2 regions of the Stenotrophomonas sp. T8 genome follow, and region 2 is predicted to be linked to the other one. Evidence: riboswitches for the same ligand, from Rfam matches in the RefSeq annotation. Region 2 holds a riboswitch; the other holds the start of a gene.
The links. A riboswitch is a leader RNA that binds a small molecule or an ion and turns the genes downstream of it on or off. The one in region 2 is predicted to bind thiamine pyrophosphate.
Positions count from the first base shown of each region.

Region 1: linked by a shared signal. The riboswitch ahead of ACSDHM_RS19700 (TonB-dependent receptor) and the one ahead of thiC (phosphomethylpyrimidine synthase ThiC) in region 2 are both predicted to bind thiamine pyrophosphate.

Region 1 is NZ_CP195329.1:4,262,062-4,277,713, reverse strand. Features, by position in the region: gene ACSDHM_RS19725 (ATP-binding protein) at 1-3,150, opposite strand, end outside; gene ACSDHM_RS19720 (response regulator transcription factor) at 3,226-3,864, shown strand; gene ACSDHM_RS19715 (hypothetical protein) at 3,861-4,151, shown strand; gene ACSDHM_RS19710 (glycine zipper 2TM domain-containing protein) at 4,331-4,738, shown strand; gene ACSDHM_RS19705 (phosphotransferase enzyme family protein) at 4,867-5,991, shown strand; TPP riboswitch at 6,090-6,185, shown strand; gene ACSDHM_RS19700 (TonB-dependent receptor) at 6,256-8,445, shown strand; gene pnuC (nicotinamide riboside transporter PnuC) at 8,454-9,026, shown strand; gene ACSDHM_RS19690 (hypothetical protein) at 9,123-9,539, opposite strand; gene ACSDHM_RS19685 (Dyp-type peroxidase) at 9,626-10,600, opposite strand; gene ACSDHM_RS19680 (OmpO family porin) at 10,865-11,440, opposite strand; gene ACSDHM_RS19675 (DUF2268 domain-containing putative Zn-dependent protease) at 11,602-12,591, shown strand; gene ACSDHM_RS19670 (hypothetical protein) at 12,810-13,082, shown strand; gene ACSDHM_RS19665 (hypothetical protein) at 13,239-13,925, shown strand; gene arsH (arsenical resistance protein ArsH) at 13,941-14,669, opposite strand; gene ACSDHM_RS19655 (ArsR/SmtB family transcription factor) at 14,687-15,016, shown strand; partial or broken gene arsN2 (arsenic resistance N-acetyltransferase ArsN2) at 15,018-15,437, shown strand; gene ACSDHM_RS19645 (arsenate reductase ArsC) at 15,474-15,652, shown strand, end outside.
Region 2 is NZ_CP195329.1:3,258,462-3,274,113, reverse strand. Features, by position in the region: gene ggt (gamma-glutamyltransferase) at 1-1,239, shown strand, start outside; gene ACSDHM_RS15195 (BCCT family transporter) at 1,798-3,375, opposite strand; TPP riboswitch at 3,599-3,700, shown strand; gene thiC (phosphomethylpyrimidine synthase ThiC) at 3,783-5,627, shown strand; gene ACSDHM_RS15185 (ion channel) at 5,764-6,435, shown strand; gene ACSDHM_RS15180 (winged helix-turn-helix domain-containing protein) at 6,695-9,013, shown strand; gene ACSDHM_RS15175 (helix-turn-helix transcriptional regulator) at 9,129-10,028, shown strand; gene ACSDHM_RS15170 (TonB-dependent receptor) at 10,078-12,924, shown strand; gene ACSDHM_RS15165 (hypothetical protein) at 13,094-13,303, shown strand; gene ACSDHM_RS15160 (HDOD domain-containing protein) at 13,363-14,484, opposite strand; gene ppa (inorganic diphosphatase) at 14,637-15,173, opposite strand; gene ACSDHM_RS15150 (hypothetical protein) at 15,358-15,652, shown strand, end outside.

The DNA of each region.
Region 1 (15,652 bases), 1.0 Mb from region 2:
CTCGTCCATGCCGGCCTCGCGGCAGCGGCGCGCATCGTCGTCCAGCACGCTGGCGGTCAGCGCCAGCACCGTCAGCCGCGGCTGGCCGGTACGGCCCTCGCGCTCGCGCAGCAGGCGGGTGAAACCGAAGCCGTCGAGTACCGGCATGCGGCAGTCGGTAATGACCAGATCGAAGGCCTCCGATGACAAGCGGTCCAGTGCCTGCTGGCCATCGCCCAGCAGCACATGGGGTACGCCCAGCTGCTGCAGCCGCCACGCCATCATCGCCTGGTTGGTCGGGTGATCCTCGATCACCAGCACGCGTGCCTCGCGCAGCGCCGGCGGCAGCAGCGCCGCCTGCTCCTGCTCCGCAACCAGCGCTTCAACGTCACCCCTGCCTGCCTCCACCAGCGCCAGCCGCACCTCGGCGCGGGTGCCCTCGCCCAGCGTGCTGTGCAACTCCAGCTCGCCGCCCATCATCTGCACCAGGCGCTGGCAGATGCTCAGGCCGAGGCCGGTACCACCATGGTCGCGCTGGATGTAGGCACCGGCCTGGGTGAACGGCGCAAACAGGTGCCGCAGCTGTTCCGGTGCGATCCCGGTGCCGGTGTCGGTGACGCTCAGGCACAGCGGCTGGCTGCCGTCTTCGGCGGTCGGGCCCAGTACCTCCAGCTGCAGCCGCACTTCGCCGCGTGCAGTGAACTTGATGGCATTGCTGAGCAGGTTGAACACGATCTGGCGCAGGCGCACGCCATCCACTTCGTGCGCTGCCGCCAGCTGAGGGTCGATCTGCACGTGCAGCTCCAGCCCGCGTGCACTGGCCTGCGCCGACATCAACCGGCACACGCTTTCCAGCAGGGGCCGCAGCGGTTGCGGCACCGGCTCCAGGCGCAGTGCACCCGCTTCCAGCCGCGAGTAATCGAGGATGTCGTCGAGGATCTGCCGCAGCATCTGCGCCGAATCCTCGATCACGCCGAGGATGCGCTGCTGCTCGCTGTCCAGCGGTGAGTGCGCCAGCACCTCCAGCATGCCCAGCACGCCGCTCATCGGCGTACGGATCTCGTGGCTCATCGTGGCCAGGAAACGCGATTTGGCCTCAGCGGCCTGCTCGGCGTCCGCCTTCGCCGCCGCCAGTGCATCGGCCTGCATCCGGGCTTCGCTTACATCCACCCAGTACCCGCTCCAGATCACCGCGCCTTCTTCGGCGGCGTAGGGATGGGCCTGGCTGCGCACCCAGCGCACGCCTTCCCCGTCGCTGCGCAGGCGGAACTCCAGGATCAACGGCGCGAACTGGTGCGCGGCCTGCTCGATGGAATGCAGGATGCGCGCGCGGTCCTCCTGCTCGACGCGTTCCAGCAACACCCTCGCATCCTGTTCGGCCTGCTGCCGGGTGATGCCGAACAACGCAGGCAGGTCGCCGGCGATGAACGGGAAGCTCAGCGTGCCATCGGCATCGCGGCGGGCCTGGTAGACCACCGCCGGCAGGTTGTCGGTCACCTCGGCCAGGCGCTGCTCCAGCTGGCGGCGTCCTGCCACCTCACGGCGCAGCCGCCAATGGCCCACGCCATGCACCAGCAGTGCGGTCAGCAGCACCATCAGCACGGGCACGCCCCACCGCAGCAGATTGCTCCAGTCGACCCCATTGCGGTACTCCACCGCCAGCCAGGCGCTGCGCAGCGCCTCGCGCTTGCGTGGGGTCATCTGCAGCAGCAGGCGATCGAAGGTCGTGGCCAGGGCCGCATGGCGGCGATCCACTGCCAGCGCCAGCTGGTCGTTGAAACCGGCCGGAGCCGCGACCTGCATCCGCCCCGGGAAACGGCTGCGCAGCAGGTGATCGACCACGGCAAGGTTGCCGACATAGGCATCGGCTTCACCCTCAAGCAGGCGCTGCAGCGCCTGCTCGGCACTCCGCGCAGCAATGATCCGGGCCTGCGGCGCCTGTTGCTGCACATAGCCACGCACGCGCTCCGGGTCGGACAGCAGCACGCGCTTGCCCTGCAAGTCGGCCAGGCCCAGCAGCGACTCGCCATCGCTCCTGACCACAATCACGTTCGGCACGCTGATGAAGGGCTGGCTGAACACCCAGTCCGGGCCCAGGTAGCGCGAATCAACGGGTATGCCCATCACCGCCTGCAGTTCACCGCGGCGGGCCTTCTCACGCACCTCGTACCAGTCGTGGCTGTTCTCGACCTTCAGGTTGGCACCGGCCTGCATCAGGCGCTGCAGGTACTCGCTGGCCAGGCCACTGGGCCGGCCATCCTCGCCGGTGAACGACAGGGGCGCGGCATTCGGCGCGAAACCGATCATCAGCGGCTGCTCCAGCACACGCTTCTCGGCCTGGCTCAGCGCCAGCTGCGCCGATGCCGACCAGTGCGGCGGTGACAACCAGCGTTGTGCGAGGGCATCGCGCTGGGCCTGGCTGGTCGCGGCCAGCGCCAGGTCCAGGGCTTCGGCCAGGGGTTGCTTGCTGTTGGGAATGCCGAAGTGCAACCGTTCAGGGGGCAGGTCGCTTGGCCGCAACAGCGCCACGCCCTGCAGGCGCCGGCTGGCAATCAGCTCGGTGGCGACGAAGGCATTGCCGATGTAGACGTCCGCTTTGTCGTCTCTGACCATCTGCAATGCGCTCAACGTGTCGTTTGCGACAAGCTGGCGGGCACGCGGGAATCGGGCGCGCACCTGCGGACCGGTCAGGAAGTCCTGTTCGATCACCACCCTCAGCCCATCCAGATCCGGCATGTCGGAGGCACGCAGGTCATCGGGCCGGCCCACCAGTGCGAGCGGCGCCTCACTGTAGGCGGCGGTATAGACCATGCAGCGGGTGCGGTCAGCACTGAGGCCGACATTCATCACCACGTCGATCTCGCCACGACATGCCGCATCCAGCACGGATGTCCAGTCCGGATAGCGGCGCGCCTCGACCTTCACACCGAGCTGGCGAGCAAGATGCGACAGGTAGTCCGGTCCCAGCCCGACCTGCTCGCCATCACGGAGGGACTCGAAGGGCGGCCAGCCGCTGTCATACTGCCCGACAACGATGGTCGGATGCGCCACCAGGTATTCGCGCTGCAACGGGCTGAGCGGCAGCAGGCCAGGGGCCGGCTGTGCCTGGGCCACGGGCAGCGCCAGCACCGCCAGCAGCAGGAGCAGCCCGCGAACAGCCCACCTACGCATCTGCGTCGATCTCCTAGAATCCTGCCAGGGACCGCGATGGTCGCGGTCCGGCGTGCCCGATGGCCATACTAGAGCATGAGCTTGCGCATCATCATCGCAGACGATCACCCCGTGGTCCGTATCGGTACCCGCGCCGTCATCGAGTCGAGCGGCGTCGGCCGCGTGGTCGGCGAGGCCGACAGCGCGCAGGCGCTGATGACCCTGCTCGCCAGCCAGCCCTGTGACCTGCTGGTCACCGACTACTCCATGCCGGGCAGCCCGCAGGCCGACGGCTTCGCCATGATCGGCATGATCCGCCGCCGCCATCCCGACCTGCCCGTGCTGATGCTCAGCGTCTCCAGCAACCTGGCGATCCTGCGCATGGTGCTCGACAGCGGCGTGCTCGGCCTGGTCGACAAGAGTTCGTCGATGGACGAACTGCCACAGGCCATCCAGTCGGTCTACCGCGGCCAGCCCTACATCAGCCGCAGCCTGCGCGAACGGGTGGAGGCGGCCGGCAGCTGGCGCATGCGCGAGGGCGACGGCAAGCCGCTGTCCCCGCGCGAGGTGGAGGTGCTGCGCTTGCTCGGCACGGGCATGACGGTCAAGGAGATTTCGCTGCTGCTGCACAAGAGCGTCAGCACCATCAGCCGGCAGAAGGGCGATGCGATGCTCAAGCTGGGGCTGAAGGGCGATGCCGAATTGTTCGACTATCTGCGTGACGGGAAAATATGAGACGCGATTCACATAATCGCACCGGCAACAATGCGAGGTCGAAGGAATCGACCGGCGCATGTCCGGCCGCCAGCCGCGTCACCGTGGAGGCGCGGGCCGCCAGCGGGCAGAGCCTGGCGCTTCGCAGCGGTGCGGTACAGAGCGCGCCTGACGTGCTGCAGCCGCAGCAGGAGACCCCGCAGGAGCAGGCGCGGCAGGCCCAGAAAGCGATGGGCGTCGGACATGCCAACGCCTTGGCAGAGAAGGGAGGGGCCACCTCCGCGGCCCTTTTCCTTTCCGCCAGCTGAGCGGCCGCAGCCGCTTTCAGCCTTGCTTCATGCCGCCTGCCGCTAGATGAATGCGCAAGCCGCTCGGTGCACCAGGCAATGTTCCGGCAATGTTGGAACGCCAGCGTGGACATCACGGCAGCCGGGGCGCCCCGCGCCCTCCCTGCCCAGCGTGGCATGCACCTCACAGGAGAACGAACATGCTCAGTACTTCCACACTCAGCTTCCGTGGTCTGGCGATGGCCCTGGCACTGGTTGCCGGTGTCGCCGTGGCCAGCGATGCCAGCGCGATGTCGAGGAAGGACAAGCGCACCCTGGTCGGCGCCGTGGTCGGTGGCGTGGCCGGCAACCTGCTCTCCAACGGCGACCCTGCGGCCACCGTCGGCGGTGCCGTGGCCGGTGGCGCAATCGGCAATCTGACCACCTCCGACCGCCGCGACCGTCGCTATTACGACAATCGCTACTACGACAACCGCTACGACCGCCGATACGATCGTGGCTACTACCGCAGCGGCTACTACAACCGTGGCGACGACCGCCGCTGGCAGCGCGAGCGTTACTACGACAACCGCTACTACCACGACCGCGGTCGCCATCGCGGCTGGTAAGCGGCACGGTGGCGTTACCCTGCCGATGGCAGGGACGGGCGGGTCGATGACCCGCCCGTTTGCGTTGGCCGCGCGCATGGCGTTGAATGCGCAGCCTTGGATGTGACTTTCCCCTCTCGGGCTGCGGCATGACGTCTTCCTCCCACCGCGTGCAGGGCCTCAACAACGACGAGGTCGCTGCCGACTGGCCACCGATCAGCGCGGCGGACATCGCGTGGTTGCGGCAGTGCTATCCGCAGCTGCACAGCGGCAGCCAACCGCGCTGGCACAGCCCGCGGCCGTTGTCGGCTGCCGCCATCGTCGATGGCACGCGCGGCGCGGTGTTCATCAAGCGCCATCACCACAGCGTGCGCAACGCGGCCTGCCTGGAAGAAGAACACCGCTTCATCGCCCATCTCGACGCTGCTGGCGTGCCGGTGGCACAGGTGCTGGCAGCGACCGATGGTCACACCGCGGTCGAACACGGCGAATGGACGTTTGAACTGCACGACGTCGGCGTAGGCGACGACCTGTACCGCGACGCGGTGTCGTGGTCGCTGCTGACCGACGTCGCGCAGGCCCGTGAAGCCGGACGCATGCTGGCCCAGCTGCACCGTGCTGCCGACGGCTACCGCGCGCCCCAGCGCAGCACCCATCTGCTGGTCGCGCGCGATGATCTGATCCGCGCCGACGATCCGGTGGCGGCAATCAAGGCAGGGCTGCACGAGCGCCCCGGCCTGGCCCGCTATCTCGAGCGCATTCCGTGGGAAGCGCAGCTGCAGCACGACGTGCTGCCGTGGCACACGGGCCTGGCCGAGCGCCTGCGCGACGAACCACGGCTGTGGGCGCACAACGACTGGCATGTCTCCAACCTGCTGTGGCGCGACGGGCAGGTCAGCACCGTGCTGGATTTCGGCCTGGCCTCGCCCACCAGCGCACTGTTCGACCTGGCCACCGCCATCGAGCGCAACGCCGTGGCATGGCTGGAGCTGGCGCGCGGCATGGAGGCCGTGCGCGTCGATATCGCGCTGGCGTTGCTCGATGGCTACCGCGAGGTGCTGCCGTTGTCGGCGGCACGCGTGCACCTGCTGGCCGACCTGCTGCCGATGGTGCATTTCGACTTCGCACTGTCCGAAGTGGAGTATTTCGAGGGCGTCACCGGCTCGACCGCCAATGCCGACGTGGCGTGGCAGCCCTTCATGCTTGGCCATCCGGCGTGGTTCCATGCCGCCCCGGGGCAGGCACTGCTGCAGGCCCTGCACGCCGCCGCGTGATCCGGTTGACGCAGCGTTGGAGTCAGATCCCTTTCCGCAGGAAAGGGATCTGACCCTGGGTGGCGCTCGCAAATCCGTACCATTTGTAGTGAAATGGTCACCTGAAGCGGGGGTGCCTGGATCTGCCAGGCTGAGAGAGTCCCTTGGAACCTGATCCGGTTTGCACCGGCGTAGGGAGCTTTGAGCCGCAGCCACACCCCCGTCATGGGTCAGTGCACCTGCGCGCCGTCGCTTCGTCTCCCTTGTTGTCCGAAGACGAACCGAATGAACCGCTGCCTGCGCCCCACCCTGCTCTCCCTCGCCCTCTGCGCTGCGCTGCCGCTGCACGCCAGCGAGGCCGAGGCATCCCCTGATGCGGCTGCCACCGGCGCCGAGCGCTCGCCGACCGAACTGGCGGCGGTGCGCGTGCAGGCCGGCAAGCCGAAGGCCGATACCTCGCGCGTGAACGCCTTCGGTGGCGGTTCTTGGAAGGACACGCCGGCTTCGGTGAACGTGCTCGAGCGCGACTATCTCGACCGCCGCCAGCTACGTTCGCTGTCCGAGCTGGCCAGCAATGATGCCTCGCTGGGTGATGCCTACGCGCCGGTGGGCTACTACCAGAACATCGCCATCCGCGGCTTCGCCCTGGACGCCGCCACCGGCTACCGCTTCAACGGCCTGTCCATCGCCGGCGAACAGCGCCTGGCGCTGGAGAACGTGCAGTCGGTGGAGATCCTCAAGGGTGAAGCCGGCCTGGCGGCAGGGGTGATGGCGCCGGGCGGCATCATCAACTACATCGGCAAGCGCCCGGCCGAAGTGCGCACCGCCACGCTCGGCACCGATTCGGAAGGCTCGCGCTACGTCGCCATCGATGTCGGCCACTGGATCACCCCGCGCTTCGGCCTGCGCCTGAATGCCGCATGGGATTCCAGCAATTCCTACGTCGAGCATGCCGATGGCCGCCGCAACTTCTACTCGCTGGCCGCCGACTGGCTGATCGGCGAGCGCGGCAAGCTGGAAGTGGATGCCAACTACCAGACCAGCGCGCAGCGCTCGGTGTCCGGCTACCAGCTGCTGGGCGCGCGTGACCTGCCGCGCGGTGTCGACCGCGAGCATCTGCTCGGCTACCAGCCGTGGCAGCGCCCGGTGGATATCGCCAGCACCAACATCACCGCGCTGCACACCTACGACTTCAATGAGGCCTGGCAGTCGCGCGTCTCGGTCGGCCACAGCCGCTCGGTGATCGACGACAACGTCGCCTTCGCCTACGGCTGCTACTACGCCGCGCAATGTGCCGATGGCAGCGTGCCGGGCAACTACTTCGCGCCCAACGGCGACTATGACATCTACGACTACCGCAGCCCGGACGACACCCGCCAGAACCAGCAGGCCCGTGCCGAACTGCGTGGCCGCTTCGAGACCGGCAGCATCGGCCACCAGCTGACCGTCGGTGCCGACTACTTCCGCCGCACCGTGGACAGGCGCCCGAGCGTCAACGAGTACGTCGGCACCAGCAACATCCACGAGGCACCGGTGCCGGTGTTCGCGCCGTCGCCGAAGATGCCGGGCCCCTCCGCACGGCGCCTGGACAGTCGCCAGACCGCGTTCTTCGCGCTGGACCGGATCAGCTTCGGTGACGACTGGCAGTGGCTGGCCGGTGGCCGCTTCGTCCGCCTGGACGAGCGCGCCTACGACAAGCGCGGCATCCCGCAGCGGCACAGCCGCCTGTCGCGCTTCCTGCCACAGACTGCGGTGGTGTGGAAAGCCACCGACCAGCTCAACGCCTACGCCAGTTACGTGCGCGGCATTTCGCTGGGCCAGGAAGCGCCGTTCTGGACCAGCAACGCCGACACCTTCCTGCCGTCGGTACAGTCGCGCCAGCTGGAAGTGGGCGTGAAGTACGTGCCGGTCGAAGCGCTGACCCTGGGTGCGGCGGTGTTCCGCATTTCGCAGCCGTACCAGTACGCCAAGCCCGACAACAGCGATGTGGGTTACACCTTCGTCGAGGAAGGCACGCAGACCCACACCGGCCTGGAGCTGACCGCCAACGGCCAGCTGACCGATGCACTGCAGATCGTGGCCAGCGCCAGCGTGCTGCAGGCGCGCGCGCGCGATACCGGCACGCCCACCTATGAAGGCCATCAGCTGGTGAACGTGCCGAAGGTGCGTGCCAGCGTGCACGTGGCCTATGCACTGCCGTTCGTGCAGGGCCTGGATGTCACTGGCGGCTGGCGCTATGCGGGTGCCAACGTGGCGCGCGCCGACGGCGCCGTGCGCGCGCCGGACTACTCGGTGTTCGATGCCGGCCTGCGTTTCCAGCACCGGCTGCACGAGCGTGCGGTGACCTGGAACCTGTCGGTGGACAACGTGTTCAACCGCTTCTACTGGCGTGACACCGGCAGCAGCGGCGGTGACTACTACCTGTTCCCCGGCGCACCGCGACAGGCGCGCCTGTCGGTGACGTTCGCGCTGTGAACGGCGTCGTGCTCGAGTGGACCGCCGCGCTGTGCAGCGTGCTCGGCGTCTGGCTGATGGCACGGCGCCGGTTGTCTGCATGGCCGGTGGGCCTGCTGTCGGTCACGCTTTATGGCCTGGTGTTCGCCGAGGCCAAGCTGTACTCGGACACGCTGCTGCAGGTCGCCTTCGGTGGCTTCCTGGTCTACGGCTGGCTCAACTGGCGCCAGCACGCCGCCGATGAGGGCAGCATCCGCATCGTGCCACTGGCGCGAGGCAAGCTGCTGCGCGACCTGGCCTTCGGCCTGTGCGGTGGCGTGGCGCTGGGTGCGGCCATGCACACCTTCACCGATGCCGCGCTGCCGTGGCTGGACGCGATGCTGACCGCACTGAGCCTGGTCGGCCAGTGGTGGCAGGCACGCCGCCATGTGGCCTGCTGGTGGGTGTGGATCGCGGTGGACGTGGTCTATGTGGGTGCGTACCTGTTCAAGTCGCTGCATGTGACTGCCGCGCTGTACGTGTTCTTCCTCGGCCTGGCCGTGTTCGGCCTGCGCGCATGGAGCGCGGCCGCGCGCGAACCGCAGGTGGCGCCGGTTCGTTGATGCGGATGGCCGGGCTGTGCGCTGGCCATCCACAGTAGAGCCACGCCATGCGTGGCTGAAGGGTCACCGGTAGGCCCATCCACGCATGGCGTGGATCTACCGGTCAAGCACCAGACCCAATCGCAGCGGTTGGCGCATGTCGGCCGGCGGAGCCGCCTGCAACGGCGCGGCCTGCAACGTCACGCGCAGGTCCGCATCCACCTCGCGGTCACCCAGGCTGTCGAACTCCAGCTTCGAGATGCGGCCGTCCGCCGCAATCCACAGGCTCACCGGCAGCGGCGTGGGTGTATCCGGGTGTGCACGCAGCCACTCCACCACGCGCTGCGCCTGCGGGTCCTGTTCCTGCTGCAGGCGCTGCTGCAGCTGGCCACCCACGGCGGCGGCGTAGGCCATCCAGTGCGCAGGGGCTTCGTGTGCGGACGCCGCGGCACTCCCCAGTGCCAGTGTGCCGAACACCGCAGCCAGACGCCGCCACCAGCGGCGGATGCCGGTCCTGTTCCCTGCCATGGCCATCGCCTGCCTCCTGCGCTCCCATCCAGCGCGCCATGGTCGGCGCCATAGATGACAGGCAGATGGCGGGCCGTGATGGCCCGGCGCGATCACTCGCCCAGGTCGGCCAGCACCTTGCGCGAGGGCGCGAAGAAGGTCACGCCGGTGGTGGCGGTGGAGAAGTCGAGGATGCGGTCGTGCAGCGGCGCAGGATTGCCGATGAACATGCGCTCGAGCATCTTCTCGATCACCCACAGGCGGCGCGTGTAGCCGATGAAGTAGGTGCCGTACTCGCCGCGCCCCGGGTTGGCGAACGGCATGTTGTCGCGCAGGATTTCGTGCTCGCCGTCGGCGTCTTCGATGGTGCACAGCGTCTTGTGCGATTTCTGCGCATCGGCCGGCGCATCATCCAGCTCGATGTTGTCGTGCTTGGTGCGGCCGATGATCGCCTCCTGCGCCTCGGTCTTCTGCGCGCGCCAGGCATCGAGGTTGTGCAGGTACTTCTGCACCACCACGTAGCTGCCGCCGGCATGCTCCGGGTCTTCATCGCCAACAATGGTGGCTTCCGGCAGCGACAGTCCTTCCGGGTTGGCGGTGCCGTCGACGAAGTCCAGCAGATCGCGGCCATCGAAGTAGCGGAAGCCGGCCACGTCATCGACCGCTTCCACCGCATCACCGAAGGCCATCAGCAGGTTGCGCTCGAACGCCACGATCAGGTCCATGGTACGTGCGCGGATGTGGTACAGCAGGTCACCGGGCGTGGCCACAGCGGTGTGGGTCGCGCCCTTGATCTCGCGGAACGGCTTCAGCTCGCGTGGCGGCGTGGAGCCCACCAGCGGCTGCCACACGCGATGGCCGATGGCCACGTTGCAGGTGAAGGTGCGCTCGATCTCGCGGATGGCGGTGTTCTTGATCAGGTCATCGGTGCTGGCCAGCACCTCGCGTGCCTTGGCGATCGACGCCTCGTCATCCTTCACCTTCAGCACCAGAAACGCCGCCGAATGGGTAAGCGGTGCGGTGATCTGCTGCGGCTCGTTGTCGAGCGTGTGGTTGAGGGCGGTGATCGGTGCGGGCTGGGAATTCACGGCAGTTCCTGCTGGCTTGAGGCGGGTGCATCGTCAATGGCGACGTGCCGGGATCATAGCGGAACCGCCTGACCGGCGACGGAGCGTTTCTCGTTCCGTCCTGCGAGCAGCACCGTGCATTCCCGCGCTACATGGAACTGCTGCGGCCCTGCACTCTCCGGACGCACACAAAAGAAGAAGCCCGGCGCGAGGCCGGGCTTCGGTTGGCGTGTGGGAGAGAGAGAGTCACACGCCAGCACAACACGCTCCAACGACGGGCGCTTGTTACCAGGTGAAGCGCGGGCCCACGAACCACTCGCGGTCGCCGGCCTTGGCCAGCTTCACTTCGCCACTCAGGCCCCAGTTCTGGTTGAACTTGGCGGTGGCGCCGACGCGGCCGTAGAACTCGCCGTCCGGGTTGATGCCGTGCTTCTTGGTGTAGTCCTCGTAGCCGGCCATCACGTAGCCTTCCACGTACGGGTTGAACGCGGTGCGCACGCCGACTTCGGTGGAGTAGCCGTTGAAGTCCAGGCCGTGCTTCATGTCGAACTTCTGGTACGCGACACGGGCCACCAGGTCGGTGTTCGGTGCGATGCCGTAGTTGTAGCCGGCACCGATGCGCCACTGGTCGACGTCATTCTTGAACGTGTCGGTCTCCTGCGCGCTGTAGTCGCCGAAGATGTGGAAGTTCGGGTGCACCGCCACGGAACCCTTCACCTTCCAGCCATCGGCGTCGCCGCCCTTGGCATCGGTGTTCACGTAGCCGCCTTCAACGTAGTTGTACGACAGGCCATCGGTTGCCGATGCAGCGAACGGCAGGGCAGCCAGAAGGCCCAGGGCGAGCAGCGAATTCTTGTTCATCGGGACACACCTTTAATTATTTTGGTTTCGTCGGCCGCCTCCCGGGAGGGGGAGAGAGAGGAGGCGGTCGACAGGTGTGAATTATCCGTTAGGGGGTCTAATCGACCCTGAATATTGAACTGACTGGTGTATAAATAAGGCTGGCGTTCAGGGAACTCCTCATGCCGCACGCATCAGTCGCGTCACTGCTGTTTCCGCTTCATGCCCGGCGCACAGTGCGGGCTTTGCTGCTCTTCGCCCTGCCGATGATGCTGCAGGTAGCCAACGCAGCCGACCGTACCCGCCCTTCCGGGCGCATCGTGATTCAGACCGACGATGTCACGCGCTTCTTCAGCGTGCTGGATGCAAGCGGAGGGAAGCCGAATGCCGACGATCTGCAGCGCGGCTATCTGCATGCGGGTACGGATGCACTACGCAGCTTCACTGACAGCCGTATCGGCTCGATGGATCGTCTTGCAGATGCGATCCAGCGCAGACCTGCGCTGTTTGCCAAAGCCCGTACCTGTGCGACGGCACTGCCGGAGATCCGCGAGCGGGTTGCCAAGGCACTCGATCGGTTGGGCACGCTGTTTCCCTCCGCACGTTTTCCGCCGGTCACCGTGCTGGTGGGTCGGGGAAACAGCGGCGGTGTCACCACGCCCGACGGCGTGGTGATCGGACTGGAGGCACTGTGCCACGCCGACTGGATGCAGCCCGACATCGGCGATCGATTCGTGCACCTGATCGCCCATGAGTACGTGCACGTGCAGCAGCCCGGTGCGAGCGTCGATGTCGCGCAGCCCACCCTGCTCTATCAGACGTTGCTTGAAGGCGGCGCCGAGTACGTGGGCGAACTGATCTCGGGGCAACCGGCCAACGCGCATCTGCGTCGTTGGACGCAGGGCCGCGAATGCGCCCTGGAACGCCAGTTCGCCCGGGACAGCGCTGGTACTGATCTGTCGCAATGGCTCTACAACGGAGCGGGCGACGAAACGCGCCGCGGCGATCTTGGCTACTGGATCGGCTACCGCATTGCCGCTGACTACGTTGCCCGCGCCGATGACAAAGCTGGTGCCGTCGCCACGCTGCTTACGGTGCGTCCGGAAAGTGCGCCGGCGTTGTTCGCCGCAAGTGAATGGCGCCCGGCGTGTGGGCCAGTGGAAAACGGGTAGGAATGAAGCCGTCTTCAGGCTGATGAATTGGGCGATTCGAGCAACCGCAAGGCCATCGCCTCTGTGCACATCAGCTCGCCTGATCTCACTCGTTAAGCTTTGCTGATGAACATATTTCACAACCCTTCCACGTCTTCCAACTTCAGCTGAAAGCGCTTGTCAGCGTGGGGAACAAACGCCGCTATATTCCAGCTTCCCCAGACGAAGGAGGGAGTGCAATGAACCTGAACCCGCAACACATGAAGACGGCCCGCGCACTTGCTGTAGCGCTCATCGCCACCGTGAGCCTTGGCGCTTGTGCCACCTACAAGGACGAGTTCGCAACCATCAACTCGCGCCTCGATCAGCTCGATGTAAAGGTGCAGGGCGCTGCACAGAGTGCCGAGTCCGCCAACCAGTCGGCACAGCAGGCCAACCAGCGCCTGGACCAGATCGAAGGCCGCGTGCAGCAGCTTGAAAGGGCACCCGTCGGACGCAAGCCGCGCGGCTGATCGCTCCCTCACCGTTTGAATTGATCCACCTCTGTATCGGGAACCAGTGGCCCTCGCCGGCCACTGGCCTCCTTCCACCAGGATTGCATTGCCAGGAGCCTTCCCATTCGTACCTCCTCCTCCCCTGCACGCCGCGCCTTCCATGCCGCTCTGGCCATGGCACTGGCCGTTGCATGCAGCGGCGTAGCCAACGCCAGGGACAAGGACGCACCCGCAGCACCGGCGGCCGCCGTTGATGAACTTCCGCCCGACCAGAGCGTCTCCGAAACAGTGATCGAGCTGGCCGGCTGGGTGGTCGCCAGCAAGGACAATCAGGGTTATCCGTTCGCGATCATGGACAAGGCCGCCGCGCAGGTCCTGGTCTTCGGCGGCGACGGCAAGCTGCGCGGCGCCGCGCCGGCGCTGTTCGGTTCGGCCATCGGCGATCATTCCGCACCCGGCGTCGCCAAGCTTGCCCTGAGCGCGATTCCCGGCCACGACCGCACCACGCCTGCGGGCCGCTTCATCGGCGCCTATGGCCCCTCCGACGATGCCGGGCGCGTGCTGTGGGTGGACTATGATTCCGCCGTGTCGATGCATCCGCTGCCGCCGGGCACCCCGAAGGAAAAGCGCGCCGAACGACTGGCGACGCCGACGCCGGACGACAACCGCGTCACCCACGGGTGCATCAACGTCTCGCCGGCGTTCTACGAGCAGATCGTGCACTCCACGTTCGAGAAGGGCGGCGTGTTCTACATCCTGCCGGACAAGGATTCGATCGCGAAGACCTTCCCGGCGTTCGCGCAGAGCCGTGGCGATGCAAAGGACGAGAACAGCAAGGGCGCGCAGCGCGCGAGCAGGTAGCGCGCGTGCTGGAACTCAGGAAGCCGTAGCCCCTGCAGCCCGCGCCAATGCCGCGGCGTGCGCGTCGCCCTTCCGCTCGCTGTAGCGGTCCACCAGGTAGTCCGACCGGCCCCGCGTCAGCAGCGTGAACTTCACCAGTTCCTCCATCACGTCCACCACCCGATCGTAGTACGGCGAGGGTTTCATCCGGCCGTCGTCATCGAATTCCTGCCAGGCCTTGGCCACCGACGACTGGTTGGGGATGGTCAGCATGCGCATCCAGCGGCCGAGCACGCGCAACGTGTTGACGGTATTGAACGACTGCGAGCCGCCGCTCACCTGCATCACCGCCAGCGTCCTGCCCTGCGTGGGCCGCACGCTGCCATCTTCCAGCGGCAACCAGTCGATCTGGTTCTTGAACACGCCGGTGACCGTGCCATGCCGCTCGGGGCTGACCCAGACCTGCCCTTCCGACCACTGTGACCATTCGCGCAGTCGCTGCACTTCGGGGTGATTCCTGTCCACGCTGTCCAGCATCGGCAGCGCATGCGGATCGAACACCCGGGTTTCGCACCCCAGGTGGCGCAGCAGCCGCTCGGCTTCCAGCGCAAGCTTGCGGCTGAACGACTGGGGCCGCAGCGAGCCGTAGAGCAGGAGAATGCGTGGCGGCCCCAGATCTGCCGCGGCGAGCTGGTGATGATTGGGCTGGGGCAATGACGATTCCGCCAGGTTGGGCAGGTCCAGGCTTGTGATTGGCTCATTCATTCGACTATTCTAGAAATATGGAAACATCGAATGCAATCACCGCCCTGACCGCCCTCGGCCATGCCACCCGCCTGGCTGCCTTCCGACTGCTGGTGGAGGCGGGCCCGGCAGGGCGCATGGCGGGCGACATCGCCACGGCCCTGCAGGTGCCTCCCGCCACGCTCAGCTTCCACCTGAAGGAGCTGGTGCAGGCCGGGCTGGTGGAGAGCGAAAGCCAAGGCCGCCACGTCTGCTACCGCGCCAACTTCGATGCGATGAACGGCTTGGTCCAGTACCTGACGCACAACTGCTGCGCGGGCTCCCCGGATGAGCGGTGCGCGGTGAGCGAACCGGCATGCAGGTGCTGAGATGAAACCCGACCCGGTGATTCGTGCAGGCACGCGCGACGACCTGTGCTCCATCCGCGACCTTCTGCAGCGGGCGCAGTTGCCCGTGGCCGATCTGGAAAGCAGCGAGGTGGCGTTTCTCCTCGCAGACCTCGAAGGTGTTCCCGTGGGTGCCGTTGGATTGCAGATCTTCGGCGCGTCGGCCCTGCTTCGCTCCCTGGTGGTGTCCGACGACCGACGCAGTACCGGCCTTGGGCGCGCGTTGCTGTCAGCGGCCGAGGACATGGCCCGCCGCATGCAGGTCAGGGAACTGGTGCTGCTGACAACGTCGGCAGGCCCGTGGTTCGCGCGGCACGGCTATGCCGGATGCGATCGCGCGCAGATAGCGGAGGCGATCCGCAGCTCTGCCGAGTTCACTCGTCTCTGCCCGGCCAGCGCGCTGTGCATGTCCAAGCCACTCACTGACCACGGAAGCCACATGACCCGCAATGTCTTGTTCCTCTGCACCGGCAACAGCGCGCGCAGCGTGCTGGCTGAAGCCACCCTGCGCGCCTGGGGCGGCGATCGCTTCAGGGCTTTCAGTGCGGGCAGCCAGCCCACTGGCCAGATCAATCCCTTCGCGCTCGCCCAGCTGCAGGCCGAAGGAATGCCCGTTGA
Region 2 (15,652 bases):
GACAACCTGGCGCCGGCCATCCGTTACGCCCGCGAAGGGCACCCGGTGGCCGAGGTGATTGCCTACTACTGGGATCGCTCGGTGCCGAAGCTGTCGCAGTACCCGGGCTTCAAGGAGCAGTTCACGATCAACGGCCATGCTCCACGCAAGGGCGAGATGTGGAAGAACCCGAACCTGGCCAGCACCCTGCAGAAGATCGCCGACGGCGGGCGCGACGCCTTCTACAAGGGCGAGATCGCCCGCACCATCGGTGACTACTTCAAGGCCAACGGTGGCTACCTGAGCTACCAGGACATGGCCGAGCACCACGGTGAATGGGTCGAGCCGGTCAGCAGCAACTACCGTGGCTACGACGTCTGGGAGCTGCCACCCAACAGCCAGGGCATCGCTGCGCTTCAGATCCTCAACGTGCTGGAAGGCTACGATTTCTCGAAGATCCCGTTCGGCTCACCCGAGCACGTGCACCTGTTCGTCGAAGCGAAGAAGCTGGCCTTCGCCGACCGTGCGCGCTTCTACGCCGACATGGCATTCCAGCCGGCGCCGGTGCAGAAGCTGATCTCCAAGGAGTACGCCGCGCAGCGCCGGGCGCTGATCTCGATGGACAAGGCCTTGAAGGAAGTGCAGCCAGGCACACCGAAGCAGCTGGAGGAAGGCGACACGATCTACATGACCGTGGCCGACGCCGACGGCATGATGGTCTCGTTGATCCAGTCCAATTACCGCGGCATGGGCAGCGGCATGGCGCCGCCGGGGTTGGGCTTCATCCTGCAGGACCGCGGCGAGATGTTCGTGCTGCAGAAGAACCATCCCAACGGATACGCACCGGGCAAGCGCCCCTTCCAGACGATCATTCCGGGGTTCATCACCAAGGGTGGCAAGCCGTATGCCAGCTTCGGCGTGATGGGCGGTGCGATGCAACCGCAGGGCCATGCGCAGATCGTGATGAACCTGGTGGACTTCGGCATGAACCTGCAGGAAGCCGGTGACGCACCGCGCATCCAGCATGAAGGCTCGACCGAGCCGACCGGCCAGGCCACGGCGATGACCGACGGTGGTGAAGTGAATCTGGAAACCGGCTTCCCATATGAAACAGTGCGTGCGCTGATGCGCAAGGGGCATCGCATCGTGTTCGCAGATGGGCCGTATGGCGGTTACCAGGCGATCATGCGCGATCCCGAGACCGGGGTTTACTACGGGGCTTCGGAGAGCCGAAAGGATGGGCAGGCGGCGGGGTACTGAGGTTTACCGGCCACCGGGCTGAGCCCCCTCGCGGCTGAGCGCTGGAGCAGGTTCATGCGCTGGGGCGTGCGGGTGGGAGTGTCGGGGGACGCCGTAAATACGTCCTTGTAGGCTTAGCCGCGCCATCCATGGCGCGGATACCCCCGCCACTCCCACCCGCACGCCCCCCGAAAATTTCCGTGCGCGTCAGCCACGGAAGAGAAGGAAGAAGATCAAGAGCAAAGGCAACAGCAACAGCCGCGCGCTGTGGGTTGGGGTCGGATCCGTTTTCCGAAGGAAAACGGATCCGACCCCTTCTTGTTTTCCGATACACCTGATCCACGCATGGCGTGGATCTACTGCCGTCACTGGGAGATCGTCGGAGGCGGGGAGGGGGCAGATGGCGGGACCGTCCACGGCATGGATGCCGTGGCCGAGCCTACAGGGACGTACTTGCGGCGTGTCCCGCCATCTGCCCCCTCCCCGTCAAGCAAGCAGAAGCCCAGAGCCGCCTTGGCTTCTGCACTTGCACTTGCACTTGCTTGAAAAAGCGGTGCAGCCGCAGGCTGCAAAACACCCTCAATCCTGATCGTGCGCGCGTGCGGCCTCGGCCTGCGTCTCCTCCTGCGCCGCCATCTCGCGTGCGATCCACGCATCGATCATGTGCCGCTGGCGCTGCGCCTGCCGTCGCTCACGCGTGTACTCCTGGTCGAGCACGCGGTACAGCGACACCATCACCAGCACCATCAGCAGCGCGAATGGCAACGCCGCAATCGTGATCATGCCCTGCAGTGCATCCAGGCCACCGGCCAGCAGCAACGCCGCTGCGATCAACGCCACCGCGATGCCCCAGGCCAGCTTGCGCTTCAACGGAGGATCGCCTGCTTCGTCAGTGGACATGCTGGCCAGAACCAGTACCGCCGAGTCGGCCGAAGTTACGAAGAAGATCATCAGCAGTACCAGTGCGATGCACGACAGCAGCAACGGCAGCGGCATGCTGTCGAACAGCGTGAACAGCACCGTCTCGTAGCCATTGCCCAGCGCCTGCACCAGGTCGGCATGGCCGAAGATCTGTGCCCACAGCGCGGTGCCGCCGAACACCGCGAACCAGAAGAAGCCCAGCAGCGTCGGCGCGAGCACTACGCCAATCACGAACTCGCGCACGCTGCGGCCGCGCGAGATGCGTGCGATGAATGAGCCCACGAACGGTGCCCACGAGATCCACCAGGCCCAGTAGAAGATTGTCCAGTCCGCCACCCAGGTGCTGCCGGAGAACGGTGACATGCGCAGGCTCATTGTCACCAGCTGGTTGAGGTAGGAGCCCAGCGTGGTGGTGAATGTATCGAAGATGAAGCCGGTCGGCCCCAGCACGAGCAGGATGGCTGCCAGCAGGGCAGCCAACGCCAGGTTGAAATTGGACAGCCACTTCACACCCCGCTCCACGCCACTGGCGGTGGACGCCATATACAGCACGAAGGCGACGGCAATGATGGTCATCTGCACTGGGACGGTAGCCTGCACGCCGAACACGCGCTCGATGCCGGCGGCGATCTGGATGGTGCCGAAGCCCAGCGTCGTCGCGACACCGATCGCGGTGGCGACCACTGCAGCGATGTTGACCACCCGACCGATCCAGCCGCGATGGTGGCGGCCGATGATCGGCTGCAGCATGTCGCTGACCAGGCCACGGCCGTTGCGGTTGAACTGGAACCAGGCCATTGCCAGCCCGATCAGCGCGTAGATGGCCCACGGGTGCAGGCCCCAGTGGAAGAATGCATAGCGCATCGAGGCGCGTGCCGCGTCCAGGCTTTGCGGAGCAAGCCCTTCCGGTGGCTTGCTGAAGTGCGAAATGGGCTCGGCGGCGCCCCAGAACACCAGGCCGATGCCCATGCCGGCGGCGAACAGCATCGACATCCAGCTGGCCCGCGAGAACTCCGGCTCGGCGTCTTCGCCGCCGATGCGCAGGTTGCCGAAGCGACCGAAGGCCAGGTACATCAGGAATACCAGGGCCAGGAACACGACCAGCAGGTACAGCCAGCCGATGCCGCGGATGAGCTCGCCGAGGATGCTCTGCACCACGGTATTGAAGGGGCCGGGTGCAATACCGGCAAGCAGCACCAGCATCAGAACCAGTGCGATGGAAACACGAAACACCATGAAGGAGCTTCTCCGATCAAGGGATTGAGGGGAGCGAGCAGAGCTTGCAGCGAAGGGCCGGCGGTATACAGCGGAACCGGGCAGGGGCCGCAGGGGCGGCAAGGGAAGCACCGGTCGCAGCGACACGATGCGCGTGCACGTTACTGAACGGGACGTCATGATTCCGTTAACGAACGGCGATTGGGGGCAACTCCGGAGGCGGGCGGTCTATGCTCTAATGCACGCCAAGAAGCGGGGGTACCGCGGCCATGTGGCCACGGTTGAGACAGTCCCTTGGAACCTGATCCGGCTCATACCGGCGTAGGGAAGCTTTGCAATGCAGCCATTCCCGGACTCCGCCCAAGGACCGTCCGGGCGCGGTCGCAGTGCGCCGCCGCTTCGTCCCTGACCTTCCTGGACGATGCCCGATGAACGCACAGCTCTCCGCCCTGCAGCAACAGGCCCAGCAACTCTCCGAATCCGTGACCCGGCCCATTCCCGGCTCACGCAAGATCCACGTGCCCGGTTCGCGCCCGGATCTGCAGGTGCCGATGCGGGAGATCGCGTTGACCCGCACCCCGACGCTGTTCGGCGGCGAAGAGAATGCACCGGTCACGGTCTACGACACGTCCGGCCCCTACACCGATCCGGGCGTGCGTATCGATCTGTCCGCCGGCCTGCCGGCACTGCGTCGCGGCTGGGTGGAGGAACGTGGCGATACCGAGCAGCTCGAAGGCCTGAGTTCGTCGTTCGGGCGTGATCGCGAGCATGACCCGAAGCTTGATGCCGTGCGCTTCCCCGCGCGCAGCCTGCCGCGTCGTGCACGGGCAGGCGCGAACGTCACCCAGATGCACTACGCGCGCCGCGGCATCATCACCCCGGAAATGGAGTTCGTTGCCATCCGCGAGAACCAGCGGCTGGAAGCGATCCGCGATGCGGGCCTGCTGCAGCAGCATCCGGGCGAGGCGTTCGGCGCCTCGATCCAGAAGATCATCACCCCGGAGTTCGTGCGGGATGAAATCGCGCGCGGCCGCGCGGTGCTGCCCAACAACATCAACCATCCGGAAAGCGAGCCGATGATCATCGGCCGCAACTTCCTTACCAAGATCAACGCCAACATCGGCAACAGCGCCGTATCTTCCGGCATCGCCGAGGAAGTGGAAAAGCTGGTGTGGGCGATCCGTTGGGGCGGCGACACGGTGATGGATCTGTCCACCGGCAAGCACATCCATGAGACCCGTGAATGGATCATCCGCAACTCGCCGGTGGCCATTGGTACCGTGCCGATCTACCAGGCGCTGGAAAAGGTTGATGGCCGCGCCGAGGCACTGACCTGGGAAATCTTCCGCGACACCCTGATCGAGCAGGCCGAGCAGGGCGTGGACTACTTCACCATCCACGCCGGCGTACTGCTGCGCTACGTGCCGCTCACCGCCAAGCGGGTGACCGGCATCGTCAGCCGCGGGGGCTCGATCATGGCCAAGTGGTGCCTGGCGCATCACAAGGAGAATTTCCTCTACACGCATTTCGAAGAGATCTGCGAAATCATGAAGGCCTACGACGTGACCTTCTCGCTGGGCGATGGCCTGCGCCCGGGTTGCATCGCCGATGCCAACGACGCCGCGCAGTTCGGTGAGTTGGAAACGCTGGGCGAGCTGACGAAGATTGCCTGGAAGCACGACGTGCAGACCATGATCGAGGGCCCCGGCCACGTGCCGATGCAGCTGATCAAGGAGAACATGGACAAGCAGCTGCGTGAGTGCGGCGAGGCGCCGTTCTATACGCTGGGGCCGTTGACCACCGATATCGCACCGGGCTACGACCACATCACCAGCGCGATCGGCGCGGCGATGATCGGCTGGTTCGGCACGGCCATGCTCTGCTACGTGACGCCGAAGGAGCACCTCGGCCTGCCTAACCGCCAGGACGTGCGCGACGGCATCATGGCTTACCGTATTGCCGCGCACGCGGCCGACCTGGCCAAGGGCCACCCGGGTGCGCAGGTGCGTGACAACGCGCTGAGCAAGGCGCGTTTCGAGTTCCGCTGGGAGGACCAGTTCCATCTCGGGCTGGATCCGGAGAAGGCCAAGGAGTTCCATGACGAGACGCTGCCGAAGGATGCGCACAAGCTGGCCCACTTCTGCTCGATGTGCGGCCCGCACTTCTGTTCGATGAAGATCACCCAGGATGTGCGTGACTACGCCGAGGCCGGCATGAAGGAGAAGTCGGAGGAGTTCCGCGCGGCTGGCGCAGAGGTCTACCACCAGGGATGACGAGTAGCCGGGTGCCGGCCGCTGGCCGGCAGCCGGTTGTGCGGGGGCCGGGAAGCGTGCTGGCCAGCGGCCGGCACCACCGCTCATCGCGCCTCTCCCGGCTATGCTCCGCGCATCACCCTGGGGAAAGGACACCATGCCTGTTGCCATGACCACCCGTTGGCTGGCCATCGCCCGCCGTCATCCTTCGGCCTGGCTGCTGGGTGCCCAGTTGATCGCGGTGCTGCTGTACCCCGCGCTGGATGACACCGCTGCCGGCCGCGCGGCGCTGGGCATGTTCGGCATGGCGGTACTGGGCCTGGCGCTGTGGGTGGTGCAGCGCAGCCCGCTGGGCACCTGGCTGGCACTGGTGCTGGCCCTCCCGTCGGTGGTGTTCTCGCTGGCCGGTGCATTGCTCGACCGCAGCGCATTGCTGACCACCGCGCAGTTGCTGGAGAGCCTGCTGTACTTCTACACGGCCGGCGCGCTGATCGCCTACATGCTCCAGGACCACAAGGTCACCCGCGACGAACTGTTCGCCGCAGGCGCGACATTCACCTTGCTTGCATGGGCATTTGCGTTCGCATTCGCGGTATGCCAGCAGTGGTACCCGGGCAGCTTCCAGGGCACCGGCGGAGGCGCGCAGCGCAGTTGGATGGAGCTGCTTTATCTCAGCTTCAGCTTGCTGTCTGGCGTCGGCTTGAGTGACGTCGTGCCGTTGCATCCACAGGCACGCGCACTGGTCATGCTGGAGCAGTTTTCCGGCGTGATGTACGTGGCTTTGGTGGTTTCGCGGCTGGTCGGATTGACCATGTTGCGGCGCATGTGAAAATGAACGCCAGATAAAAATTTCGCGCCCGAAAGGGCGCGAATGATGTCGCAAATTATGTGAATGCGTCGGCGAGAGAGAGCCTGATGTCGACCACGCGATAGGCGAGGTAACTTGCATAGGCTAGTATTCGCGCGCTCGATTGTTTTTGCGGTATGCGCCGATGCTTTGTGCGGAGTCTGGCTTTTCGCTGTTCCCAGGACGGGGCGGTATCGAAGGCAAACACTGCCCGGGACCTGTCTCTACTGTGTAGCAGAAAATGAACAGCAGCGAAATCCAGCCCCCGGTATCCGATCGGATACGGATAGGAGAGTGCACCGTCACTCTGTCCTCGCGCGAAGTCGAGGTCGTCGGTGCGCGTCGCCCGCGCCGGCTGACGCCGAAGGCGCTGGGCGTGCTGCGCGTGCTGCTGCGGCAGCCGGGCCGCGTTGTCACCCGCGACGAGTTGTTCGCCGAGGTATGGCCGGACACGCTGCCGACCAACGATGTGCTGACCCAGGCCGTCACCCAGCTGCGCAAGGCGTTCAGCAACGACGACGACAACGGCCAGGCCTACATCGAAACCATCGCCAAGACAGGCTATCGGCTTCTGGTCCCGGTGCAGGTGCTGGACGATGCCGAGCCCGTGGCCGCAGGCGTCCGCGACGACGAAGGCATGACCGCGCAGCCGGTGACCACTGCTGCGTTGCCTGCGCATCCACAGGCAGCGCGCCGCCGCTGGCGCCATATCCGTCGGCGCGTGCTGCTGGCGCTGGGCGTGTTGATGCTGGCCACGCTGCTGGTGTTGACCACGCTGCTGCTGCGCCGTGCACCGGCCGGCAGTTCGCCGGTGGAGGCTGCCGTGGAGAACGGTACGCGGGTGATCGGCAGCCCGCAGCGGCCGTATCGGTTGATCACCGCGACCAGCGGCTTTGAAACCTATCCCACGCTGTCACCGGACGGTTCGCTGGTGGCCTATGAGGGCGCCAACGAGGATGGCAACGGCGGTGGCGCGATCAAGCTGCAGACCTCCGGCAACGCGCCGGCGCGCCAGTTGCTGGCGCCACCAGCCGGTGCCGTCGATCGCTTCCCGAACTGGTCGCCGGATGGCCGCGAAATCGCCTTCGCGCGATTCTCCGCCGACGGCGGGTGCCAGGTACTGATCGCCAGCGCCACCGGTGGCGCGCTGCGCCAGGCCACACGCTGCGATGGCACGGAGCTGCTCAGCTTCGACTGGACGCCGGATGGGCGTGGCCTGGTGTTCGGCAGCATGGTCGGTCGCTACGCGCACCGTGGCATCCGCGTGCTGGACCTGGCCAGTGGCCAGTGGCGCGCGCTGGCCTACAGCGTCGATCAGGATGACTTCGACTACGCACCGCGTTATTCGCCTGATGGGCAATGGCTGGTGTTCGTGCGCAACCCGCAGCTGGGTGATCTGTGGCGGGTGCCAGCCGCGGGCGGTACGCCCGAGCAGTTGACCGATGAAGCGGCAGAGCTGCGCGGCTGGGCCTGGCTGGACGATGGCCGAACCATCGTGTTCGGCCGCCGTGTCGATAGCGAGGCGCGGCTCTATTACCTGGACGTCGAGCGGCACACGTTGCGCGATGCCGGCCTGGATGATGCGCAGTGGCCAGCGGTGTCGCGACGCGGTGGCATGCTGGCGTTCGTCCACCGGCGCGCGCAGTTCGGCGTGTTCAAGGTGCCGATGCAGGGCAGCGGCACGCCCGAGCGCCTGTTCGCCTCCAGTGGCCGCGATGGGCAGCCGATGGCAGCGCCTGATGGCCGCCAGCTGGTCTTCACCTCCGATCGTTCCGGCAGCTTCGCCCTGTGGTGGGCGGACATGCAGCGACCGGATTCGCTGCGTCCCATCGAAGGGCTGCGGCCGGAGGCGCGGCAGGCGCCGGACTGGTCGGCCGACAGCCGGCAGTTGCTCGTGGTTGGCCGCGATGCGCATGGGCGCACGGTGCTCTATGAAATCGCGCCACGCGATGAACGCCTGCAACCCTTGCCGGTTCCGGCCGAACAGCCGTTGCAGGCACTGTATGGCGCCTCGCCGCAGCAGCTGTTTGTGGTCGAGCGCGATGCCGACCAGCGCACGCGGTTGAGCCTGTTCGATCGCAGCGTCCAGCCCTGGCGCCGCTTGGCCAGCATCGATGGGGTGTCGCAGGCGCGCTTTGACCGGAGCAGTGGCCGCGTGTTGTTCACCCGCTTGGCCGCCGGAGGCCTGTGGTCGGCGGATGCCGCGTTGTCCCCGGCCAGTGTGCAGCAGATCAGCGATGACCGGCCCAGCCGCTGGCGATACCGGGCCTGGACCGTGACCGGCAACAACGGCATCGGCTACCTCGGTACCTCGACCACGTGTGGCACCACCTTCGTGCGCATCCAGCCCGGCCGCGAGGAGGCGGAACGCTGCCTGGACGCAGAACGGCTCAGCGCCGGCAACGGGCTCAGTGCCAGCGCCGACGGAAAGGACCTGTTCGTGGCGATGGCGGTCAGCGATGGCGCTGACATCGGCGTGATGCGGTTGCCCGAACGCCCGCCTGCACTGTTCCCCGCATTCTCCAAGTTGTTGTTGTTCAAGGGAAATGGGCCTTCGTAATTTCTTCGTCGGGATCTCGTCGCGAATTCGTGGCGATCTCGTCGGACCTTCCTGACGCGGTGCCGCCTGATTTGGCAAAACGGAGTCCTGTACTAGGCAAATCCGTGGTGCCCCCATGCGTCAACTCTCGCTGGCCGATCGCGGCCAAACTGTTTCCCTGGACCGGTCGCTCGACGACGTCGCACCGACCTGCCTGGGCGTGGCCCGGCTGGGCAGCCTGCAGACCGCCGGCTCCAGCTTCACTGTCTGGATGCAGGTGCGTGGCAGCTCGTGGGTCGAGGCCAAGGAAGGGCGCTTCCGCCTGCGCCAGGGCGAGTGGATCGCCTTCGAGAAGGAATCGCGGCCGCTGGTGCAGGCCGGTCGCAACGGGTTGTGCGTCGGCCTGAACCTGAACATCGAAGCGCTTCGCGTGCTGACCGAGATGGCCGACTGCGGCCTGTATGCAGGTCGTGGCCGGATGAACCGTACTGATGCCCGCGTGGCGCTGCGCCTGTGGCGCGATGCGCTGGCCAGCGGCCAGCCGGCGCAGGCCCTGCGCCCGCTGCTGCTGCACCTCGCGGGCCTGCAGCGTGGCCTGGCCGACAACGTGCAGCGCTGCCCGGGCCGCTCGCGCAGCCGCAAGCGCCAGGTGTTCGGCCGCATGCAGCGCGCGCGCCTCTATCTGGAAGGCAACAGCCACCGGGTGGTGCGCATCGGCGAACTGGCCGAGCTGACCAACTTCTCCAGCTGGTACCTGTCCAAGACCTTCCAGAGCCTGTACGAGGAAAGCCCGCAGTCGCTTTCGGCACGACTGCGCCTCGAACGCGCCGCTGATCTGCTGCGCGACACCGACATGATGGTGGGCGAGGTCGCTGCCGCCAGCGGTTTCGACAACTGCTGCAGCTTCGCGCGTGCGTTCCGCGCCCGCTACGGCCAGTCCGCATCGCGCTTCAGGGAGAACGGCGGCTTGCTCCCGCCACAATCCGCAAAGTCTCCGGTTGGTTCGCGCAAATACAGCGCTGCAACGCAATCGTAACGTGCTGGGGTGTTTTAACACGCTGCTAACACGTACCTTGGAGAGATAGATGAACGTTCGTAATCCCGCAGTGCGGTTCGGCTTGCTGCCGGCCGGCATTGCGCTGGCGCTGGCGCCGGCCTTTGCTTCGGCGCAGGAAGCAAAGGGCACCACCGACCTGGACCGCATTTCGGTCACCGGCTCGCGCATCCGCGGCGCCTCGGTGGAAACCCAGCAGCCGATCCTGACGATGACCCGCGAATCCCTGGAAAAGCAGGGCTTCTCGAGCGTCGCCGACGTGCTGAACAACCTGACCTCGGCCGGCTCCCCGGCCATCTCGCGTTCGGAGTCGCTGGCTTCGGGCGAGAACGTGGGCGGCTACTACGTCGACATCCGCAACCTGGGCGCCCAGCGCACCCTGGTGCTGATGAACGGCAAGCGTCTGGGCGCAACCACTGCGGGCTACCAGGATCTGAGCCAGATCCCGATGTCGGCCGTTGAGCGCATCGAAATCCTGAAGGACGGCGCCTCGTCGATCTACGGCTCTGACGCCATCGCCGGCGTGGTCAACGTGATCACCCGCAAGAACTTCGACGGCGGCGAAGCCAACGTCTACGTCGGCCAGTACGGCAAGGGCGACGGCGACACCGAAACCTATTCGATGACCCTCGGTGCCCGCGGCGAACGCGGCAGCCTGACCCTGTCGGCCGAGTACTCGAAGCAGGATCCGGTGTGGGCCAAGGACCGCTGGTACAGCCGCGACGGCTCGCTGGGTCCGAACTCGACCTCGGCCACCTGGAGCCCGATCAGCCAGAACGGCAGCTGGTGCAACCCGACCCAGGTCAACTGCGGCGACTCCAAGCAGGCTGTCTGGAAGACCCTGAACGCCGGCGGCAACCCGAAGAACCCGAATGACTACCATGTCATTACGCCGGACGAATTCGCCAACTCCAACGAGCAGATGACCCTGCTGACCGGTGTGAAGCGCAAGTCGGTCTACATCAACGGCACGTACGACTTCACCGATTCGATCAGCCTGAACACCGACGTGCTCTACAACGAGCGCCAGACGTTCCAGCAGATCGCCGGCTACCCGTTCCAGTCCAACTCCTTCGGCACCCCGCTGGAGGGTTCGAGCGCCTTCAACCCGGTCGGCCAGGACGTCAGCTTCCGTCGCCGCCTGTGGGAAGTACCGCGTACCACTGACAGCCAGCTCAAGACCCTGCGCTTCGCTCCGACCCTGACCGGCTTCTTCGAGCTGGGCGGCAAGACCTTCGACTGGGACGTCGGCGCGCTGTGGAACCGCAACGAGTCGATCAAGAGCAACCGCGGCGACATGAGCCTGATCGCTGCAGGCCAGGCCCTGGGCCCGTCGTTCATCGATGCCGGCGGCGTTGCACGCTGCGGCACCTCGGCCAAGCCGATCCTGGGCGACTGCCGCCCGTGGAACCCGCTGCTGCCGTACGGCGTTGATGGCCAGGGTTCGCTGGCGAACCAGGAGCTGCAGGACTTCCTGTTCCCGACCTTCACCACCCGCGGCGTCACCAAGACCACCAGCTTCACCGCCAACCTGTCCGGTTCCATCGTGACCCTGCCGGCCGGCGACCTGGGCTTCGCGCTGGGTGTCGAGCACCGCAAGGAAGAAGGCAATTACGTGCCGGACGCCTTCGCGCAGTCGGGCCAGTCCACCGGCCTGGGCCAGAAGCCGACCCGCGGCCAGTACGATCTGAACGAGGTCTACCTCGAACTGAACGTGCCGCTGCTGGCCGACATGGCCTTCGCCAAGGAACTGACCCTGAACGTTGCCAGCCGTTACTCGGACTACAGCAACTTCGGTGGCACCACCAACAGCAAGTTCGGCCTGACCTGGCGTCCGCTGGATGAACTGCTGGTCCGCGGCACCTACGCCGAGGGCTTCCGCGCTCCGACCATCAGCGACCTGTACGGTGGCCTGAGCTCGAGCTTCGAGTCGTACATCGATCCGTGCGGCGTGAACGCCCCGGGCAGCGTTGCCGGCAATGCCGCGTGCACCGCCGCTGGCGCTCCGGCCAACTATGTGCAGCTGGGCCAGGGCAACCTGCCGTGCTCGACCCTGCCGTGCCAGTCGGGTGACCAGTTCGTCTCGGGTGCCAACCCGAACCTGAAGCCGGAAACCTCCAAGAGCACCACTTTCGGCCTGGTGTGGAGCCCGCGCTGGGTGCAGGGCCTGGACGTCTCGCTGGATTGGTACAAGTACGAAATCAGCGACATGATCATCGCTGACAGCGTCGACCGCATCCTGCGTGACTGCTACGTGCTGGGCAACTCCGAGCGTTGCTCGAGCGTGACCCGTGCGGCTGACGGCCACGTCAGTGCGATCACCTACGGCACCGCCAACCTCGGCAAGATGGAAACCGAAGGTTACGACCTGGGCATCAAGTACCGCCTGCCGGAACTGGCCATCGGTCAGTTCAGCATCGACTGGACCACCAGCTACACCGCCAAGTACGACGAGCAGGGCCAGAACAGCGCGGGTGACAACATCATGATCGGCCGCGTCGGCGAGCCGGGCCTGTTCCGCGTGCGTTCGAACCTGGGCGTCAACTGGCAGTACGGCGATTTCGGTGTGAACTACACCGCGCGCTACTACTCCGGCATGAAGGAAAGCTGCATCTCGCTGGCTGATGGCTGGTGCGATGCGCCGAACCACATGGCCAATGGCGAAACCGATCCGCTGCGTCACACCGGCTCCAACACCTTCCACGACCTGCAGGTCAGCTGGAAGGCACCGTGGGATGCGACGATCGCCCTGGGCGCGAACAATGTGTTCGACCACAAGGGTCCGCTGCAGTACTCGGCTCCGAACTCGGCGTTCGCCTACTACGGCGGCTTCGATGTGGGTCGCTTCCTGTACATGAAGTACACCCAGCGCTTCTGATCCATCGAAGTGCGGTAGCAACACGAGGAGGGCGGACCGCTAGGTCCGCCCTCTTTTTTGTAGGGGAATTCCGGAAACTGTTGGAAGGTGAGCGCAGTCACGGTCCCGTCGTGTCGTAATCGACACAGTCAGGAGGTCCAATACCGGACGCTCGCATGTGGAGAGGGGTATGAAGAACACGTTGCTGCGCCAGGCATCGGCGGCTGCATTGATCTATGCAACGCTGGTGGGCGCGGTGTTCGCGCAGGGCCTCGGTGTCTGTGGTGGCGGGCTCTATTGCGAAGAGTTCCGCCAGCAGTGCCTGGCCAGTGGCAAGTCACCGGTCATCTGCGAGTCGCAGTACCGGCGTTGCGTGCAGGATGCCTGCGGTACCCGCTGACATGGAAAGGGCGCACCGTGCGGGTGCGCCCTCTGTCGTCCGGACATCATCCAGCACGCTCAGGCGTCGCTGGGCACCAGTCCCATCAGTGCATTGGCGTGCTCGCGCCATTGCGGAAGTTTGTTCAGCACGCCTGCACGCTGCAGGTAGTCCTCGTCCACTGGATCGCCATTGACCAGCGCCAGGGCCACGTGCACCGCGCCGGTCACCCAGAAGCTGCGGGTGTTGGCGCGCTGCGGCTGCAGGTGGAAGGCCACCGCTTCGATGATCGGCATCGGCAGGCCCCACAGGCCCAGCAGGTAGGCGCCGGCCTCGGCATGGCCTGGGCGGGTATCGCCGGCCAGCGCGGGCTCGCTGCGCTCGTTGCGCACGCCGGGCAGCAGCAGGCCGATGTCGGCCAGCAGTGCGGCGGTCGCCCCCAGTTCGGCGCTGGACTCGGGCAGCAGGCGTGCGGCCAGCCGGGAGGCGAGCAGGGCGCGCTGCTGCAGTGAGTTGCGCTCGGCAGCCGACAGCGTCGGCGCGGAGAACACTTCGCTGGCCAGCACCAGGTCACGCAGCGTGGCCAGGCCCAGCCGGGTGACCGCAGTGCGCAGGTCGGCAATGGTGCGGCCCTGGCTGAAGAAAGCCGAGTTCGACAGCTGCAGCACCTTGGCCGCGATGGCCGGATCGGCGGCGACCAGCTTGGCCACATCGGCACTGTCGGTATCGTCGTCATGTTCCAGGGCCTGGGTCAGGCTCAGGTACAGGTGCGGTGGCGATGGCAGTTTCTCGATACGGCCGATGGCATCGCGCAGGCGCGGGCTGTCCAGCACTTCGCGCAGTTCTTCCAGGCTGGTCAATGCCTCCAGCAGCACTTCCGGCGCCAGCGGCAGCGGCAGGAAGCGGTGGGCGACACCGATCAGGCGCGCCGGCGGCGGGCGGTTGCCATGGTGTGCATCGACCAGCGCGATGCGGATGGTTTCCGGGCGCAGTGTCCGGATCTGGCCCAGCAGCGTGGTGGCATTGAGATCGGGCAACTGCGGGCAGACGATCACCGCGTCCACGCCCTGCGTGGCCACCGCGGTCATCGCGGTCTGGCCATCGGCGGCGGTCAGCGGCTGCCAGTCTTCCCCAAGATCGGCAATGAATTCGGTCAGCTCAGCCGGCAGGCTGGCTGCATCCCCAACAAGCAGAATACGCACGACACGTTCCCCTGGCTGTCTCGACGATGGATGTCGATGACGTGTGAAGTGACGCAATTTACCTAATACGGCAGCAAGAGTGATGTGCCGTCGTCATGAAACGTGACCCGCATCGCTCCGGCAGGGTATCGCCGGAGCGATGCGGTTCAGGCTCAGGCCTTGCTGTCGAGATGGCGCTGGTGCGCCTCGATCAGGATCTGCTTGGCCTCAGCGGCGCCACCCCAACCGTCCAGCTTGACCCACTTGCCCTTCTCCAGGTCCTTGTAATGCTCGAAGAAGTGGCCAATGCGCTCCAGCCAGTGGCTCGAGACCTGGGCGATGTCTTCGACGTGGGCGTAGCCGCTGAAGATCTTTGAGACCGGCACGGCCAGGATCTTCTCGTCGCTGCCTGCCTCATCGCTCATCTTCAGCACGCCGACCGGACGGCAGCGCACGACCGAGCCCGGCACCAGCGGCAGCGGCAGCACCACCAGCACGTCGGCCGGATCGCCGTCGCCACACAGGGTGCTCGGCACGTAGCCGTAGTTGCACGGATAGCGCATCGGGGTGGACAGGATGCGGTCGACGAAGATCGCGCCGGTTTCCTTGTCCACTTCGTACTTCACCGGTTCCGAGTCCTTCGGGATCTCGATGATGACGTTGATTTCTTCCGGCGGGTTCTTGCCGGGCGAGACGAGTTCCAGGCCCATGGTGTGCTCCAGGTGGGGATATAGACGGATAGCTCACCATTTTATGCCTTTGCCGGGCGCTGTGCAGGGTAGGGCTGGACCGACCTGCGCGCCCGCCCCTGGCGGAGCGAATGGGGCGGGGTTTCCCGATGGGTTCCACCCGGTCCCCGCGGCAGGCTGGACGTCCTTGCCAAGGAGACTTGCCATGAACTGGAACCGCTTGGGCTGTTGCGCCTTGTTGCTGCTGGCGCCGTTGCCTGCGCTTGCGCGCGGGGCGCATGTCAACCTGATCGACTATCCCTCCGACGAAGCCGGATGGGACCGGGCCTTTGCGCTGGAGGACGCGGTAGCCGGCGAATTCGCCGCATGGTGTGCCGACACCTTGTGTGAAGGTGATTACAGCAACTACCGGGTGATGGAGTTCCGCTGCGCCGTGCTCGCCCACCGCGGCACCGTGCAGCGCTGTGTCTGGGTGGTGGCCGCCAGCGAGCTGGAGGTTG